2 linked regions of the Nodosilinea sp. E11 genome follow. The protein of the gene in region 2 binds, or shares a complex with, the protein of the main gene of each other region. Links are inferred from orthologs where the notes say so. Each region holds a gene or a part of one and is shown on either strand. Other genes may lie near its edges.

The links.
Region 1: the proteins of uvrA (region 2) and mfd are in contact, whole or in part, in a crystal structure (PDB 4DFC), measured with the Escherichia coli proteins. The link is inferred for Nodosilinea sp. E11 from one-to-one orthologs.

The regions. Positions count from the first base shown.
Region 1 is NZ_CP136520.1:2,052,801-2,057,191, forward strand. Bases 235-4,317 are described here. They hold mfd (transcription-repair coupling factor), read left to right. Parts: upstream 235-559; coding sequence 560-4,117; downstream 4,118-4,317. Also shown: RRF56_RS11345 (hypothetical protein), read right to left, coding at 1-131. UniProt on the Escherichia coli protein: Couples transcription and DNA repair by recognizing RNA polymerase (RNAP) stalled at DNA lesions. Mediates ATP-dependent release of RNAP and its truncated transcript from the DNA, and recruitment of nucleotide excision repair machinery to the damaged site.
Region 2 is NZ_CP136520.1:4,821,701-4,825,751, reverse strand. The notes cover bases 261-4,003. They hold uvrA (excinuclease ABC subunit UvrA), read right to left. Parts: upstream 3,605-4,003; coding sequence 461-3,604; downstream 261-460. Other genes in these bases: RRF56_RS23695 (AAA family ATPase), read right to left, coding at 3,997-4,003; RRF56_RS23705 (ATP-dependent DNA ligase), read left to right, coding at 261-423. Also shown: more of RRF56_RS23705, read left to right, coding at 1-260; more of RRF56_RS23695, read right to left, coding at 4,004-4,051. UniProt on the Escherichia coli protein: The UvrABC repair system catalyzes the recognition and processing of DNA lesions. UvrA is an ATPase and a DNA-binding protein. A damage recognition complex composed of 2 UvrA and 2 UvrB subunits scans DNA for abnormalities.

The sequences.
Region 1 (4,391 bases), 2.8 Mb from region 2 along the record:
GGATCGTGATCGACATGGCCAAAGGCTTGACCTTCTCGCTGAGCCCGAGCAGCGGTTTCTGCCGGTATCAGGTGCCAGTCATAGTGAGATGGGGTTAAATGGTGATCGCCAGCTGAGTTGTTAATAGCCATTTTATTCACCTCTTGCAATAAATTGAAGCGTCCATTGCAGTGGGATTTGGCCCTTGCCAAGGTGGAAATTACCCTCAGAAAATAACCTTCAGGTTGATTTCATTGTAAAGCCCAAATTAGAGCGCGAAATCTATGGGCAACTTAACGTTTTACTTCGTTGCATTTGTCGGTCAGGCCCTCGCGCAGGGACTAAAAATTCTGCCTTCGGCACCTTGCTTCTGACCACTGGGTAGGCACTGATGGGGGCGGTAGCCGCCTGGTGGCGTTGTACCCGAGCAAAACTGGCAGCCAGGATGGGTAAATAGGACGGAGATTATTACAATAGGTAAACATGAGGCACCCGACCTGCCTTGCGCTGTAATGCCCTCTACTGCAAAGTTGAGGGGTTTTTGTGCTTCTAATTTCCCCTTTTCCCTGTAGCGCGTCCTATGGCTTTCTCTTCGATTACCCGTGCCCTGCAACGCTCTCCCCTCACCGGCGAACTGTTGAGCAAGCTCAACCAGCAGGGCAAGCTGGTGCTTAACGGGGTCGCTCGGTTACCGAAAGGACTTGTCTCCTCTGCTCTGGCCCTGGCTCAGGGTCGCCCGCTACTGGTGATCACCGCCACCCTCGAAGAAGCCGGGCGCTGGGCCACCCAGCTCGAAGCCATGGGCTGGGACACGGTGCATTTTTATCCCACCTCCGAAGCGTCACCCTACGATCCCTTTGACCAAGAGTCGGAGATGACCTGGGGCCAGCTCCAGGTGCTGGCGGATTTGCTGGCGCTGCGGGCCTCTGGGGAAGATGGTTCGCGTAAGCTGGCGGTGGTGGCTACCGAACGCGCCCTGCAACCTCACCTACCGCCGGTTTCGGCGCTAGAGCCCTACTGCCTGCGGCTAGAGCTAAAGCAGGAGATTAACTTTAAAGCCCTGGGCCAGCGGCTAGCCACTTTGGGCTACGAGCGGGTGACGGTGGTTGAAACCGAGGGCCAGTGGGCGCAGCGGGGCGACATTATTGACGTATACCCGGTGGCCTCTGAATTGCCGGTGCGGCTAGAACTGTTTGGCGACGAGCTAGAGCGGCTACGAGAGTTTGACCCCGCCACCCAGCGATCGCTAGACGCCATTGACTACCTGGTGCTCACCCCCACCCAGTACGGCCCAGTGATTCTTGAGCAACTCAGAGAGCAGGGGCTATTGGATGACCTGCTTTCCGACGCTGCCCGAGAAGGCTTGGAAAGCGGCATTCTCCCCGAAGGCACCCGCCGCTGGCTGGGCTTGGCCTTCTCAAACCCAGCCTCGCTGCTAGATTATTTGCCCGAGAATAGCCTGATGGCGGTGGATGAGGTCGATCAGTGCCAGGCCCACAGCGATCGCTGGTTAGAGCATGTGGAGGATCACTGGCAGGAGGTGAGTGAAACAGTCGGAACCCACCCCTCCCCCTCCCCGGAGGAGATAGATGCAGAGCCATCCACCCATCCACCCATCCACCCATCCACCCCCCACCCTCTTCCCAAGATCCACCGCTCGTTTCTCGATGCCCTCAGCGATGCCGAGGTATTTCCGCGCATTGACCTGTCAGAAATTGCTGAGGCCAACAATGGCCTAAACCTGGCTAGCCGTCCAGTGCAGGCGATTCCGCACCAGTTTGGCAAGCTGGCGGAGACGATCAGAAAGGAGTGCGATCGCAAATATTCGGTCTGGCTCGCCTCGGCCCAGCCCTCCCGCTCCGTATCGCTGCTGCAAGAGCACGACTGCCCGGCCCAGTTCATCCCCAACCCCAAAGATTTCAATGCGATCGACAAGCTGCACATCCAGCATGTGCCGGTTGCCGTGAAGTACTCCGGCCTGGCGGAGCTGGAGGGGTTTGTGCTGCCCACCTTCCGCATTGTGGTGGTGACCGACCGCGAATTCTTTGGCCAGCACACCCTGGCCACCGGGGGCTACGTGCGCAAGCGCCGCCGCGCCGCCTCCAAACAGGTTGACCCCAACAAAATGAAGCCGGGGGATTTTGTCGTCCACCGCAGCCACGGCATCGGCAAATTTATCAAGCTCGAAAGCCTGGTGCTCAACCACGAAACCCGCGACTACCTTGTGATTCAGTACGCCGATGGGCTACTGCGGGTGGCAGCAGATTCGGTCGGGTCGCTGTCGCGCTACCGGGCCGCCAGCGGCCAGGCCCCGGTGCTCAACAAAATGACCAGCACCGCCTGGGAAAAAACCAAGGGCCGGGCCAAAAAAGCGATCCAAAAAGTGGCGGTCGATCTGCTCAAGCTCTATGCCCAACGGGCCAAGATGGAGGGCTTTTCTTACCCTGCCGACATGCCCTGGCAGCAGGAACTCGAAGACTCTTTCCCCTACCAGGCCACCCCCGACCAGCTCAAGGCGGTGCAGGACGTGAAGCGCGACATGGAGAGCGATCGCCCCATGGATCGCCTAGTCTGCGGCGATGTGGGCTTTGGCAAAACCGAGGTCGCCCTGCGGGCGATCTTCAAAGCCGTCACCGCCGGGCAGCAGGTGGCTCTGCTGGCCCCCACCACCATTCTCACCCAGCAGCATTACCACACCCTGAAAGAACGCTTCGCCCCCTACCCGATCCAGGTGGGCCTGCTCAACCGCTTCCGCAGCCAGAACGAGAAAAAAGACATTCTGCAGCGGCTGAAGACTGGCGAACTCGACGTGGTCGTCGGTACCCACCAGCTGCTCGGCAAAGGGGTGAGCTTCAAATCCCTCGGCCTGCTGGTGGTAGACGAAGAACAGCGCTTTGGCGTCAACCAAAAAGAGCGGATCAAATCCCTCAAAACCCAGGTGGATGTGCTCACCCTCAGCGCCACCCCCATTCCCCGCACCCTCTACATGGCCCTGTCTGGGGTGCGCGAGATGAGCCTGATCACCACGCCACCCCCCTCCCGCCGCCCAATCAAAACCCACCTGTCGCCCCACGACCCCGAGGCGATCCGCACCGCCATTCGCCAAGAGCTCGATCGCGGTGGGCAAGTGTTCTACGTGGTGCCCAGGGTCGAGGGCATCGAAGAAACCTCCGCCAAAATTCGCGAGATGGTGCCCACGGCCAGAATTGCGATCGCCCACGGCCAGATGGACGAAGGCGAGCTAGAGTCGACCATGCTCACCTTCAGCAACGGCGAGGCCGAAGTGTTGCTCTGCACCACGATCATCGAGTCGGGGCTCGATATCCCCCGCGTTAACACCATTTTGATCGAAGACGCCCACCGCTTTGGCCTCTCCCAGCTCTACCAGCTGCGGGGCAGAGTGGGTCGGGCGGGCATTCAGGCCCACGCCTGGCTGTTCTACCCGAAAAAATCCCTCACCGACAAAGCCCGCCAGCGCCTCCGCGCCATCCAAGAATTTACCCAGCTCGGCTCCGGCTACCAGCTGGCCATGCGCGATATGGAAATTCGCGGCGTCGGCAATTTGCTGGGGGCCGAGCAGTCGGGCCAGATGGATGCGATCGGCTTCGACCTCTATATGGACATGCTCGAAGAAGAGATCGCCGAAATTCGCGGCCAGGATATTCCCAAAGTCGAAGACACCCAGGTCGATCTCAACGTCACCGCCTTTGTGCCCAACGACTATATTCCCGATCTGGAGCAAAAGATGGGGGCCTACCGCAGCCTCGCGGCAGCCAACAGCAAGGTGGAGCTGATGCAGATTGCCGCAGATTTGAGCGATCGCTTCGGCCCCATCCCCCACGCTACGGCCCAACTGGTGCGAATGCTAGAACTGAAGCTGGTGGCTAAGCAGACAGGGTTCTCGCGCATCAAACCCGAGGGCAAGCAGCACGTGGTGATGGAAACTCCAATGGAAGAACCCGCCTGGAAGAAGATCAGCGAGAATCTGCCCAGCCACCTGAAAACGCGGTTTGTCTACAGCGGCGGCAAGGTAGTGGTGCGCGGCCTAGGGGTACTCAAGCCCGAGAAGCAGCTGGAGAGCTTGACGGAATGGCTGGGGTATTTGCAGGGTGCGATCGCAGAGCCGATGTTGGGGTAGAGTTTGTAGCGGCTCTAGTTGATTGAGGTATTGCGGCACCATCGGTAATACTGACGTGCCAACTACCTTTATGACCATGCCACGCCAGTGGAAACGCTTCTATAGCTGTAGCCAGTCTGGTTAAGACATTTTCCCTAAAAATGTTTGAACGTTCAAACGTTTCTAAGGTATCTGGATGTCCTAACCCAAGGGTCTGATAGCAAATCCGCATCCCCTAACCCCGATGCCCAACAGGCGGATTGCGTAGGGGCAAATGGTGTTTGCCCAGCCCAAT
Region 2 (4,051 bases):
CGCGGCTACTGGTGGAAGTACAAGGTTGACCCCATGAGCCTCGATGCGGTGCTGATCTACGCCCAGGCAGGCAGCGGCAAGCGGGCCAACCTGTTTACCGACTACACCTTTGCCCTCTGGCAGGGCGATACTCTGGTGCCCTTCACCAAAGCCTACAGTGGCCTAGACAACGCCGAAATTGACGCCCTAGACAAATGGATTCGTCGCCACACCACCGAGCGGTTTGGGCCGGTGCGATCGGTAGAACCGATCCAGGTTTTCGAAATCGGGTTTGAGGGCATCGTCGCATCCACCCGTCACAAGTCGGGAATTTCGGTGCGCTTTCCCCGCATTCTGCGCTGGCGTAACGACAAACCCGCCGCCGAGGCCGATACCTTAGAGTCAGCCAAAGCGCTACTGGCGGCCTTTGAAACCGTGCCTTAATCCACGATTGGCCTTTTGACCATCGGGGTTAAAGGGTTCAGATCTGAGCTGATTTTTCGCTGGGGGGATGCTGCTCTAGCACCTTAGCCAGGTATTTGCCGGTGTAGGAACCGGGCACCTGGGCCACCTGCTCGGGAGTGCCCACGGCGATCAGCTCGCCGCCGCGATCGCCCCCCTCCGGGCCTAGATCCACGAGCCAGTCAGAGCAGCGAATCACGTCGAGGTTGTGCTCGATCATCAGCACCGAGTTGCCCTTGTCCACCAGGCGCTGCACCACGTCGAGCAGCTTGTGCACGTCGTAGAACGACAGCCCCGTAGTCGGCTCGTCGATCAGGTAGAGGGTTTTGCCCGTAGAGCGGCGGGCGAGTTCGGTGGCTAGCTTCATGCGTTGGGCCTCGCCGCCAGAGAGGGTAGGGGCGGTCTGCCCCAGGCGAATGTAGCCCAGCCCCACATCTACCATGGTTTGCAAGCGGCTGGCGGCCTGGGGAATATTCTCAAAAAACGTCAGGGCCTCTTCGGCGGTCATGTTGAGCACGTCGGAGATGTTTTTGCCCTTGTAGGTGACCTGGAGGGTGTCGCGGTTGTAGCGCGCCCCCTTGCACACCTCGCACTGTACGTAGACATCGGGTAAGAAGTTCATCTCGATCACGTTGACCCCCTGGCCACCGCAGGCTTCACAGCGCCCGCCTTTGACGTTAAAAGAGAACTGCCCCGCCTTGTAGCCCCGCGCCTTGGCCTCAATGGTCTCGGTAAACAGGTTGCGGATCACGTCGAAGACGCCGGTATAGGTAGCCGGGTTGGAGCGGGGGGTGCGGCCAATCGGCGACTGGTCGATCACAATCACCTTGTCCAGCGCCTTCAGCCCGTCGAGCTTGTCCATGTGCTTGGGAAAGGGCACTTTGCTGCCAAAGTGGTGCTGGAGAGCCGGGTAGAGCAGCTCATTGATCAAAGTCGATTTGCCCGAGCCAGAGACGCCGGTAATGCAGACCAGCGCCCCCAGGGGCAGCTCGACGTCGAGGTGTTTGAGGTTGTTGCGGTGGGCATTTTTGATCGTCAGCGATCGCCCATTGCCCGGTCGACGCTCGGCAGGGGTTGGAATCGACTGCCGCCCCGACAGGTAGGCCCCGGTGAGAGAGTCTTGAGCGGTCATTAGAGTGTTGAGGTCGCCCTCAGCCACGATCGCCCCCCCATGAATACCGGCCCCTGGGCCAATATCTACCAGGTGGTCGGCGGCGCGGATGGTGTCTTCATCGTGCTCGACCACGATCAGGGTGTTGCCCAGGTCGCGCAGGCGGTAGAGGGTGTTGAGCAGGCGATCATTGTCGCGTTGGTGCAGGCCAATGCTGGGTTCATCTAGCACGTAGAGTACGCCCGTGAGGCCCGAGCCAATCTGGGTGGCCAGACGAATGCGCTGGGCCTCGCCGCCGGAGAGGGTCATCGCCGTGCGGTGCAGGGTGAGATAGTCGAGCCCTACATCCATCATGAACTGGAGCCGAGCCCGAATTTCGCGCAGCACCAGCGCCCCAATTTGCAGCTGTCGGGCCGAGAGCTTGGGGGCGTCGCCCTCTTCGCCCACCAGGGTGCGAATGCGCTTGAGGCACTCGCGAATGGAGACGTTGGTGAGGTCGCTGATCGAGTGGGGGCCAATGCGTACGGCGTTAGATTCTGGCTTGAGGCGGGTGCCGTGGCAGACTTCGCAGGTCTGGTCAATTAAGTACTTTTCAAGCTTTTGCTTGTGCAGCTCGGAGGTGCTGTCTTTGTACTGGCGTTCGAGAATGGGCAGCACCCCTTCGTACTGCCGCTGATAGCCCTTGCGATCGCGGTAGCGCGAGTCAGACTCAATGTAGATTTTTTCCTCACTGCCGTGGAGTACGATGTGCTGCTGCTCGGGGGTGAGCTGGTCCCAGCGGCTTTGAATTTCAAACCCAAAGGCCTGGCCGACGCTATAGAGCAACGAGAAGTAGTAGGTGTTGTCTTTTTCAGACCAGGGGGCGATCGCGGCATAGACCGGCAGCGTGGGGTCCGGCACTACCAACTCTGCCGAAAACGTCCGCAGGCTGCCCAGGCCGTGGCAGTGGGGGCAGGCCCCGTAGGGCGAGTTGAATGAGAATAGCCGGGGCGATAGTTCCTCCATCACCGCGCCGTGCTCCGGGCAGGCAAAGTTCTCGGAAAACACTAGCTCCTTGGGCAGACCGTAGCTGCCTTCCCCCTCGGCGGCCTGGGGTAGGCGATCAGAAATAGATATGACATTACTCCCCTGCTCCTGCCCTCCTGGCTCCTGACTCCTAGATTCCTGAGGCTTCTCCGCCAAAATCTCAATCACCGCGATCCCCTCCGATCGCTTCAGGCAGGTGCGCAGCGAGTCCGCCAGCCGGTCCTCCAGCCCCGCCTTCTTCACCAGGCGATCGACCACCACTTCGACGTTGTGGCTGTAGTTTTTGTCGAGTTCAATGTTGTCGGTCAGCTCCCGCAGTTCGCCGTTTACCCGCACCCGCACAAAGCCCTCAGAGGCCAGGCTAGAGAGCAGCTTTTTGTGGGTGCCCTTTTTGCCCCGCACCACCGGGGCCAGAATTTGGAAACGGGTGCGATCGGGCAGGGCCATCACCCGGTCGATCATCTGGTCGATGCTCTGGGGCGAAATGCTGCGATCGCAGATCGGACAGTGGGGATCGCCCGCCCGCCCGTAGAGCAAGCGTAGGTAATCGTAGATTTCGGTCACCGTACCCACGGTAGAACGCGGGTTGTGGGAAGTCGATTTTTGGTCGATGGAGATCGCCGGACTCAGCCCCTCGATCGCATCGACATCGGGTTTATCGACCTGGCCGAGGAACTGGCGGGCATAGGCGCTGAGCGACTCCACGTAGCGACGCTGGCCCTCAGCAAAAATCGTGTCAAAGGCCAGGGAAGACTTACCTGAGCCCGACACCCCCGTAAATACGATCAGCTGGTTGCGGGGAATCTCCAGGTCTAAATTTTTGAGGTTGTGCTGGCGGGCTCCGCGAATGCGAATCACATTGTCGTCAATGGCGGCATGGTGGTGAGCCAACCCTGGAGTGCTATCACTGGGGCGGGCACCATTGCGGGCACCCTTGCCATTTTGAGACTGATCACTACCTTTGCTGGACGCTCGGCCCTTTTTAGAGGCGGCGGTTTTCTTAGCAGAAGCGTCCGGTTTGGGCATGTCTGGGGGCTTAGTGACAACGCATGTACCAATTTAACATTTTTAAATACTTGTCAAGGAAACCCACCAGCTCAGGAGTTGTAGGGTGATTTAAATGCGATCGCCCGGACAGAGCCTTGTATAGCTATGGCCAATTAGGTTAGGACAGGGCCGTCATTCCTGCGCAGAGCTTGCCCTCGCGAAGGCGTGGGGCGGGAATTCACTAGCCCATCATTGCTCGCGAATAGATTCCCGTTTTTACAAGAATGACAGGCGGGGATTGTTATCAGCAAAACGTCCTAACGGTGCTATAGCTATAAATTGCAGCGAAAGTGATTGACTTCCGCGCAGTGTAGCCATCCTCCTGGCGGGCTAGGATGCCTCTACCGGAGCGACTCTCACGTAAGGCAACCCTACCGTGCCGCCACAAACCGCTCTCGGGCCATGGCCCGCAGCCGCTGAATGTCT